DNA from 3 places in the Aquabacterium sp. A08 genome. Region 1 is predicted to be linked to each of the others. Evidence: predicted binding sites of a transcription regulator. Region 1 holds the regulator's gene; each other region holds the start of a gene.
The links. The regulator FNR, encoded in region 1, switches genes on or off when oxygen is low (the NO sensors DNR and NnrR bind a similar motif). The targets are predictions, from matches to a motif close to TTGATNNNNATCAA.
Positions count from the first base shown of each region.

Region 1 (3,267 bases):
GCGAAGTAGCTGCGGAAGTCGATCAGGTGGGCCAGGCCGACCGACTCGAAATCGACACTGCCTTGGCACATCAGCGCCATGATGACGCTGCGGCGCAGCACGTCGTCGCGGCTCAGGGCCAGCCCACGCACGATGGGCAGGCGCCCCTGGTCCAGGGCGTCGTAGTATTCCTCCAGCGTTTTGGCGTTCTGGCTGTAGGTGGCGCCGATGCGGCCTATGGCCGACACGCCCAGGGCGATCAGGTCGCAGTCGGGCTGGGTGCTGTAGCCCTGGAAGTTGCGGTGCAGCCGGCCCTGGCGCTTGGCCACGGCCAGGGCGTCGTTGGGCAGGGCGAAGTGGTCCATGCCCACGTACACATAACCCCCGGCGCTGAACAGGTCCAGCGAAATCGACAGCATGTCCAGCTTGTCGGCCGGGCTGGGCAGTTCGGCGCTGATGATGCGGCGCTGCGGCTTGAAGCGGGCCGGCAGGTGGGCGTAGGCGTAGAGCGCGATGCGGTCGGGGCGCAGCACCTGCACCTGTTCCAGCGTGTGGCGGAACGATTCGGGCGTTTGCTGCGGCAGGCCGTAGATCAGGTCGACGTTGACCGACTCAAAGCCGATGCGGCGCGCCGCCGCCACCAGCGCAAACACCTGCTCGGCCGGCTGCACCCGGTGCACCGCTTTTTGCACGGTGGGGTCAAAGTCCTGCACGCCAAAGCTCAGGCGGTTGAAGCCCAGCCGGTGCAGGTGCTCCAGCCGCGCCTCGGTCACGGTGCGCGGGTCCACCTCCACCGAATACTCGCCGCCCGGCACCAGGGTGAACTGGCGGCGGATCATGGCCACCAGGTCCTCCAGTTCGGCGTCGCTCAGGAAGGTGGGCGTGCCGCCGCCCAGGTGCATTTGCGAGACGTGGTGCCCGCGCCCGAAATGCTGCACCTGCAGCTCCAGTTCGCGCGACAGGTAGCGCAGGTACTCGGCCGCCTTGCTGTGGTGTTTGGTGATGACCTTGTTGCAAGCGCAGTAGTAGCACACCGACTCGCAGAACGGGATGTGCACGTAGATCGACAGGGGCAACGCCAGGGAACCGGCGCGGCGCTGCTCCAGCGCCTGGGTGTAGTCTTTTTCTGTGAACGCCTCCACAAAGCGGTCGGCCGTCGGGTAGGAGGTGTAGCGCGGCCCGGGCACGTCAAAACGCTTGAGCAGGCCTTCGTCGATGACATGGTTCACAGGTACTTCTCCAATCTGGGAGTAATGTGCCGCAAAGCCCCCGCTGCGCCATTGACGTGAGTCAAACAAAACGGCCAGCGTCACCCATGGGCGTTATCATTCGACGCATCTGCCTGCGCACCGTATCGGTGGTTACTTATGGACTTACACAGCATCAAAGTCGCGTGTTCGAGCTGCAACCTGCGCGAACTCTGCCTGCCGGTTGGCCTGAGTGCCGACGAGATGAGCAAACTGGACCACGTGATCTCGACCCGGCGCCGGGTCAAGCGCGGCACCTCGCTGTTCAATGCCGGCGATGCCTTCACCTCGCTCTACGCGGTGCGCTCGGGCTTCTTCAAGACGAGTGTGACCACCGCCGACGGGCGCGACCAGGTCACCGGCTTCCAGATGACGGGTGAGATCATCGGCATGGACGGCATCGTGCAGGACAAGCACTCCTGCGCCGCGATTGCCCTGGAAGACGCCGAGGTCTGCGTGCTGCCCTTCGACAAGCTGGAACAGCTGTCGCGCGAATTCAGCACGCTGCAGCACCACGTGCACAAGATCATGAGCCGTGAAATCGTGCGCGACCACGGGGTGATGCTGCTGCTGGGCAGCATGCGGGCAGAGGAGCGGCTGGCCGCCTTCCTGCTGAACCTGGTGCAGCGCCTGCACGCCCGGGGGTTCTCACAGTCCGAACTGATCCTGCGCATGACGCGCGAGGAAATCGGCAGTTACCTGGGCATGAAGCTCGAAACGGTGAGCCGCACCTTCTCCAAGTTCATGGACGACGGCATCATCGACGTGAAGCAGCGCTACGTCCACATCAAGGACACGCAGGCGCTGGCGGCCATCGTCAGCCAGCCGGCCGACTGATCAACAGCAGCCCCCGCCCGAGCAACCTTTGCCCCTGGCCCCTGGCTGGGTGCAGTCGGCGGGCCGCTGGTCGGGCGGCACGGGGCAGCGGTTGACCTCGAACGGCGACATGGCCAGCAGCGTGGTCAAGGCGCTGGAGGCCACGGTGGCGCCCCAGAAAAAGAAAAACGACACGGTGTAAATGGCCTGGTTCGACCAGCCCAGCGGCCGCCCCTGCCAATGCAGTTCGCTGGGGTCCACCAGCGCAAACACCACCATTTCCAGCACCCCAGCCACCAGAAAAGCCGGCCAGGCGATCCACATCCAGCGTTGGGCCCACATGCGCGTCTCCGGTCAGTCTTTGGGCAGGGTGGGGGTGACCGCGTGGTTGCGCGCCTGGTTGGCGGGCATCACGCTGAGTTCGGCCGCGGTGCGGGCCTCGGGCGACAGGGTTTCCACCGCGGCCGGGGTGACGCGCACCGGGGTGGCCGAGCGGTCCAGCACCGGGTCGGCATGGGTCACGGCGATGTAGACGGTGACGATGCAGGCGACGATGACGGCCAGCGGCCCGCCCAGCACCAACCACACATAGGGCTCCCGGTACCAGGGTTGGGCGGGGCGCTGGGCCGGCACCAGGGCAGGGTTCAAGGTGGACATGGCGGTTCTCCGGGAAGGGAATGGGGGTCAGCGCGGCACGAGGAAGACGGACTTTTCGGTCACCCGCAGCGCAGCGTCGTCGGCCGATTCCACCACAAAGGTGATGGGATGCGAGCCGGACCCGGCCGCGCCCGGCGGCACCTGCACCCGCACCGCGAGCGAACGCACCTCGGTCGGCAACACGGCCACGGTCGGGTCGGACGCCAGCGCAATGCCAGGCAGGCCGTCCACACTGACGCGGTAGGTCTGGGGCGCCTCGGTGGCGTTCATCACCTGCAGGCGGTACACGTTTTCGATGCGGCCCTGGTCCACCAGCCGCGCCAGGGCGCCGCGGTCGCGGATCACGTCCACCTTGAGCGGCGTGCGCAAGAACAGGCTCACGCCCACGGCCACGCTGATGAGCAAGAGGATGCCGCTGTACACCAACACCCGCGGGCGCAGGCCGCGGCGCACCATCTGGGCGGTGGTCCAGCCGTTGGCCATGCCGTTTTGTGTCGAATACTTGATGAGGCCGCGCGGGTAACCCACCTTGTCCATCACGTCGTCGCACACGTCGATGCAGGCCCCG
Region 1 is NZ_JAAQQT010000688.1:28,845-32,111, reverse strand. Features, by position in the region: gene hemN (oxygen-independent coproporphyrinogen III oxidase) at 1-1,208, opposite strand, end outside; gene fnr (fumarate/nitrate reduction transcriptional regulator Fnr) at 1,347-2,063, shown strand; gene HA630_RS18600 (hypothetical protein) at 2,064-2,384, opposite strand; gene HA630_RS18595 (nitrogen fixation protein FixH) at 2,397-2,699, opposite strand; gene ccoG (cytochrome c oxidase accessory protein CcoG) at 2,727-3,267, opposite strand, start outside.

Region 2 (3,267 bases), on a different contig from region 1:
GGTACTCGGTGTGGCCGGGGTGGTCCACGCCGGCGGCGGCCAGCGCCTCCTTGTGGATGGGCGCGGTGACCAAGGCCGCGACGTCGCCGCGCAGGGCCGCCTGGGCGGCGCGCTCGATGGCGTCGGCCGCCGCGCGACCGGCCAGCGCACCGACCTGGCCCCACGGCACCGGGGCCGGCAGCGCGGCGGTGGGCCACAGCGGCAGGCAACCCGGGGGCAGGGTGGCGACGTCGGCCGGCCGCTCCACCACCGCCACGGGCAGCAGGCCGCCGGTGGCCGCGGCGGCGCGGCGCAAGGTGGCCAGCTCGCCCACCACCACGCAGTCGCGCGACCAGTCGGGGCGCAGCCGGAACACCTGGGTGACGATCTCCGGGCCGATGCCGGCCGGGTCGCCCATGGTCAGGGCCAGGGGGCGGTGCGTGCTCATGCGGGGTTGTCCACGTCGATGAAGCGGTGGCTCAGGCCCAGCGACAGCGCCACGGCCGCCGCCACCGCGGGCGCGCCGTAGCGCTCGGTGGCGTGGTGGCCACAGGCCAGGTAGGCGACGCCACATTCGCGCGCGTAATGGGCCTGGGGTTCGGAAATCTCACCGGTGAGGAAGGCATCGGCGCCGGCGGCGATGGCCGCCTCGAAATAGCCCTGCGCCCCGCCGCTGCACCAGGCCACGCGGCGCAATGGGCGCTGGGCCGTGTCGAGCAGGGTCACGGGCCGGCCCAGCACCGCCTGCACATGGGTGGCCAGCGCGGCCGCGGTGTCCACCGGCGGCACGCCGAGCAGGCCGAGGTCCTGGTCCCCGAAGCGGCCCCAGCCGCCGGGCAGCGGCGCCAGGCCCAGGCGCTGCGCCAGCTGGGCGTTGTTGCCCAGCGTGGGGTGGGCGTCCAGCGGCAGGTGGTAGGCGAACAGGCTGATGTCGTGCTGCAGCAGCAGCGCCAGGCGCTGCTTCATCCAGCCGGTGACACAGCCGCTCTGGCCGCGCCAGAACAGGCCGTGGTGGACCAGGATGGCGTCGGCCCCGTCGGCGATGGCGGCCTCGATCAGGGCGCGGCTGGCGGTGACGCCGCTGACCAGGTGGCGCACCCGCTCGCGGCCCTCGACCTGCAGGCCGTTGGGGCCGTAGTCCTTGAAGCGTGCGGGTTCGAGCAGGGTGTCCAGGGCGGAGCGCAGCGCGTCGCGGCTGCAACCGGCCGGCGGTTCGCCGGGGCGGGAAGCTTGGGGGGGTACGGTCATGGCGGTGAACGGCAAGGCGTCGGCAAGGGGCCTGGCCATTGTCTCACCGCCGGGCGCCGGCCGGCGCCACCCGGCTCAAGACCGGCGCTGCTGCTGGGCGCGCTCGGACTCTTCCATCTTGCGAGCGAAGAAACGGTAGAACCACCACGCCATGAAAGGGATGAACAGGAGCACGGCGAGGCTCAGCAGGCCGTAGTCGGTGGAAAAAAGGTCCACAATCGCTTTCATGGTGCACTCCGCTCTTTTTGTGTCTGAATCGCCCCGGATTTGACCCCGGATGCACCCGGGCCGACTTGACCCACATCAAGCCTTGCACGCATCACAGGCTAAGCCCCCATGAAACGCTACTGGCTGCTGTTTTCCCAATCCATCACCGTGCTGCTGGCGGCATGGTTCGTCGTCGCCACCCTCAAGCCGCAGTGGCTCAATCAGCGGCCGGTGCTCACCCGCATCGTGCCGGTGTTCGAGGCCGGCGAGACCGAACGCAGCCCGGCCGTGCAGGCCAGCAGCTACAGCAGCGCCGCCCAGACCGCCGCGCCGGCGGTGGTCAGCATCAGCACCAGCAAGGCACCGGCGCGCAACCCGCACGCCGAAGACCCGTGGTTCCGCTTCTTCTTTGGCGACCAGCAGGCCAGCCCGCAGCCGCAAACCGGGCTGGGTTCCGGCGTCATCGTCAGCCCCGAGGGCTACATCCTGACCAACAACCACGTGGTCGAGGAGGCGGACGAGATCCAGGTGCAGCTCAGTGACGGCCGCGGCGCCCGCGCCCGCACGGTCGGCACCGACCCGGAAACCGACCTGGCCATCCTGAAGATCGAACTGCCGCAACTGCCGGTGGTGGTGCTGGGCGATTCCGAGCAGCTGCGCGTGGGGGACGTGGTGCTGGCCATCGGTAACCCCTTTGGCGTGGGCCAGACCGTGACCAGCGGCATCGTCAGCGCGCTCGGGCGCAGCCAGCTGGGCATCAACACCTTCGAGAACTTCATCCAGACCGACGCGGCCATCAACCCGGGCAACTCGGGCGGGGCGCTGGTGGACGTCAACGGCCACCTGATGGGCATCAACACCGCGATCTATTCGCGCTCGGGCGGCTCCATGGGCATCGGCTTCGCCATCCCCACCTCCACCGCACGCGACGTGCTGGAGGCGATCGTGCGCGACGGCTCGGTCACGCGCGGCTGGATCGGGGTGGAGCCGCAGGCCCTGACGCCCGAGCTGGCCCAGTACTTTGGCGTGGGGCAGACCGAGGGGGTGATCATCACCGGGGTGCTGCAGAACGGCCCGGCGGCGGCCGCCGGCCTGCGCCCGGGCGATGTGGTGGTGCGGGTGGCCGGCACCCCGGTGAAGGACGTGCCCGGCCTGTTGAGCGCGGTGGCCGCCCTGCCCCCGGGCAGCCCGGCCGACATCGAACTGGAACGGCGCGAAGGGCGCCAGGTGCTGAAAGTCACCCCCAGCCGGCGCAACCCGCCGCCGCGAGAGCGCTGAGCCGGGACGGTGCCCGGCTCACTCGGCCGGGTCGGCCTCGGGCGCGCGGCTGGCCTTGGCGAACCAGCGCGACCCCACAATGCCCAGTTCGTACAACAGGCACATGGGAATGGCCAGGGCCAGTTGGGAAATCACGTCGGGCGGGGTGACGACGGCCGCGATGATGAAGGCCACCACCACGAAGTAGCCACGAAAGCCCTTGAGCTGCTCGGGCGTAACCATGCCAAAGCGCACCAGCAGCATCACCACGATGGGCACCTGGAAGGCGAGACCAAAAGCGAGGTACAGCGACAGGATGGCCTCGACGTAGGAAGCGATGTCGGGCGTGGCGTTGACGCTTTCGGGGGTGAAGCCCTGGATGAAGCCGAACATCTTGTCCAGCACGAAAAACTGCACGAAGGCGATCCCGACGTAAGCCAGGATGCTGCCAAAAATGATGAGCGGCAGCGCGAAATGCTTTTCGTGGGTGTACAGACCGGGGGCCACAAAGGCCCAGATCTGGTACATGACCCAGGGCAAGGCCAGCAGCAGGCCGGCCATCATCAAGACCTTGAG
Region 2 is NZ_JAAQQT010000522.1:16,592-19,858, forward strand. Features, by position in the region: gene pdxA (4-hydroxythreonine-4-phosphate dehydrogenase PdxA) at 1-427, opposite strand, end outside; gene HA630_RS03635 (Nif3-like dinuclear metal center hexameric protein) at 424-1,227, opposite strand; gene HA630_RS03640 (DUF3149 domain-containing protein) at 1,303-1,455, opposite strand; gene HA630_RS03645 (trypsin-like peptidase domain-containing protein) at 1,564-2,712, shown strand; gene tatC (twin-arginine translocase subunit TatC) at 2,731-3,267, opposite strand, start outside.
Region 2: a site for FNR is predicted at 1,521-1,534, ahead of HA630_RS03640 (DUF3149 domain-containing protein). Genes of this name have one in related genera too.

Region 3 (3,267 bases), on a different contig from region 1:
TCGTCAGCGACGGGGAATTCGGCGTCACCCCCGCCACCCTGGCCCGCCTGCGCGAGGCCAAAGCCACGCTGGGGCTGCGGGTGCACGGGCTGCTGATCGGCGACCGCGAAACCATCGGCCTGCTGGAGGTCTGCGACCAATTGCACTGGGTGCGCGACTGGCGCCGCCACGGCGACCAGCCGGCGCGCGCCGGCGACGGGTTTTCGCCGGTGCACAGCCGCAGCCTGACCGCGCTGTACTTTCCCAACGCCATCCGCCGCGACGGGGCCGACCCCGCCGCGCCGGCCCTGCCAAAATGACGTTTTTCCCCCACGGAGGCCCCATGCCACACACCCCGCACCCCGCCCGCCCGGCACGCCGCACCGCCCTCGTCTGGGCCGCGGCCCTGGCCGGCGCCCTGACCCTGGGCAGCGCCCACGCCGAGACCCCCACCCGGCTGCTGGTCGGCTTCCCCGCAGGCGGCGGCACCGACGCCATCGCCCGCATCCTGGCCGAACCGCTGAAAGCCGCGCTGGGCGGCCCAGTCATCGTCGAAAACAAGGCCGGCGCGGGCGGGCAGATCGCTGCCCAGGCGCTGAAGGCCGCCAAACCCGACGGCCACACCCTGTTCCTGTCGCACGACCACAGCATCTCCATCCTGCCGCAGGTCGTGAAAAACCCGGGCTTCGAGCCGGCCAAGGACTTTGTGCCGGTGGCCGGCTTCGCCACCTTCGTCAACGCGCTGGCGGTGTCGGGCGGCACCCCAGCCAAAAGCTACGGGGAATACCTGGCCTGGGTGAAACAGCAGGGCGGCCGGGGCGCGGTGGGCGTGCCGGCGCCGGCGTCGGTGCCGCAGTTCCTGGTGCAGGTGCTGGCCCAGCGCAACGGGCTGGACCTGGTGGCCGCGCCCTACCGCGGCAGCGCGCCGATGATGGCCGACATGCTGGGCAACCAGATCGCCGCCGGCGTCGGCTCCATCCCCGACTTCATCGAAAACCACAAGGCCGGCAAGCTGCGGGTGGTGGCGGTGATGGGCACCCAGCGCCAGCCGCTGATGCCCGAGGTGCCCACCCTGTCCGAGCTGGGCCTGAACGGCTTCGAGGACCTGCCTTACTACGGCATCTTCGCGCCGGCCGGCACCCCGGTGGCCACGCTGGAACGGCTGAGCCAGGCCGTGGCCCAGGTGCTGCAACGCCCCGAGGTGAAGGAACGCCTGACCGCCATGGGTCTGAACGTCGGCCACATGACCGGCGCGCAACTGGGGGCGCGCGAACGCGCTTACACCCAGACCTGGGCCAAAATCATCCGCGACAGCGGCTTCCAGCCGCAGTGACGCGGCGGGGCGGCGTCAGTCGCCCTGGAAGCCGCCGGCGCGGCAGGTCAGCACCAGGGTGTCGCGCCAGCCGATGGCGTCGGCGTCCTGCGGCTGGATCGGCGTGGTTTCGTGGATGACGCGGGCGTCGTCCAGCAGCAGCAGCGACCACGGTTCGGTCAGGGTGAAGCGCTGGCCGTTGGGGCCGTGGGCGTCGAACACCCGGCTTTCGCCGCCCTTGATGCGGTGGCGCCCCACCAGGAACACCGCCACCAGCTCCACCCCGTCGCGGTGCGCGCCCTCGGGCGTGGGGCGGCCGATGCCGTCGGTGGTGTCGATGCGGAATTGGTGCGCCTCGATGTACCAGCGCTGCGCGCCTTTGAGGGCCGAGGTCACCGCCGCCGTCTGCACCAGGAGGCGCTGCCAGGCGGGCAGGGCCACGGTGGCCGGGTCCATCGGGTCGAACCAGCGCTCCATGCCGCCGTGCAGGGCGTTGTACTCCAGCGGCTGCCAGTGGGCGCGGTGCGGCACGGGCTCCACCCGCTCGCCGTCCACCACAAAGCAGCTGTGGCGCCGGCGCCGGTAGCGGCCACCGTCTTTCAGGTACTGGTCGCTGGGCAGGTCGTCCCAGCTCGGCTGCAGGGCCGCCAGGCCTTGCGGCTCCAGCGCCAGCCAGTCGCACACGGAACGCGCGTCCATCAGGGCAAAGCCCTGCTGGGCCAGGGTCTCGTCCACACGGCTCAGGGGGACGCAGGGGGGCAGAAAATGGGCACTCATGGTGCCGCACAGTGTAAACCCGCACCATACCGGGGCGGGTAAACCATGTGGCCGGGCGGGCCGGGCTTGGGTATCGTGCGTTTGACAAAAATCAAGCACAATGGCTTGCACCTGGAGCCAGCGCGGATGAACGCCTCCCCCACCGATCCCCACCCCGCCACCGAGCCGGCCCCCGAGTCCGCGTCGGTCTTTGCCCTGCGCCTGGCCGACCTGTCGCCGGCCGACCCCTTCCGCTGGCTGGCGCGCGGTTGGCGCGACTTCGCCCGCTGCCCCAAGGTGGGCCTGTTTTACGGGCTGTGCTTTTTCCTCATGGGCCACGCGCTGTGGTGGGTGTTCCGGGCGGCCCCGGCCTACGTGCTGGCCCTGAGCGCCGGTTTTCTGCTGATGGGGCCGTTCCTCTGCCTGGGCATTTACGACGCCAGCCGCGCCTGCGAAACCGGCCGCCGGCCCTCGCTGCGCGCCTCGCTGGCGGCCTGGCGCCCCACCAAGGGCACCATGGCCATCTTCGCCGGGGTGCTGCTGATCCTGGAGATGCTCTGGGGCCGGGCCTCGCTGGTGGTGTTTGCGGTCACCTTCAACACCATGCCGTCCACCGAAAACCTGCTCAAGGTGCTGTTCAGCCTGCAGAACCTGGAATTCCTCATCACCTACACCGTGGTCGGCGCCGTTTTTGCCGGGCTGATCTTCGTCACCAGCGTCATCGCCATCCCCATGATCCTGGACCGGCAGGTGGACGCGATCTCGGCCGGGCTGACCAGCATCCGCGCCTGCCTGCAGAACCCCGGGGTGATGCTGCTGTGGGGCGCGCTCATCACCGTCACCGTGCTGCTGGCGATGCTGCCGGGCTTCCTGGGCCTGTTTGTGGCCGGGCCGGTGCTGGGCCACGCCACCTGGCACGCCTACCGCGGCATCGTGCCGGCCCCCACCCCGGCCTGAGGCACCGCCCACACCGCCTCCCGCCCACCAGGGTCTGCGGTGGCAGACCGCCGGCCCGCGCGCTATGCTGCGGGCCATGGCCACCCTGCAATTCAGCGATTTCCAGGTCTTCGTGCTGGTGCTCAGCGCGCTGCTGCTGTTCCTGTACGGGCTGGAGCATTTCAGCCAGGAACTGCAGACCGTGGGCCGCGACAAGTTGCCGCGCTGGCTGGGCCTGGCCACCCGCGACCGCTTCCGGGGCCTGCTGCTGGGCGCCGGCGTGA
Region 3 is NZ_JAAQQT010000682.1:5,325-8,591, reverse strand. Features, by position in the region: gene HA630_RS17345 (VWA domain-containing protein) at 1-299, shown strand, start outside; gene HA630_RS17340 (Bug family tripartite tricarboxylate transporter substrate binding protein) at 323-1,312, shown strand; gene HA630_RS17335 (2OG-Fe dioxygenase family protein) at 1,328-2,068, opposite strand; gene HA630_RS17330 (DUF2189 domain-containing protein) at 2,195-3,004, shown strand; gene HA630_RS17325 (Na/Pi cotransporter family protein) at 3,081-3,267, shown strand, end outside.
Region 3: a site for FNR is predicted at 2,150-2,163, ahead of HA630_RS17330 (DUF2189 domain-containing protein). Genes of this name have one in related genera too.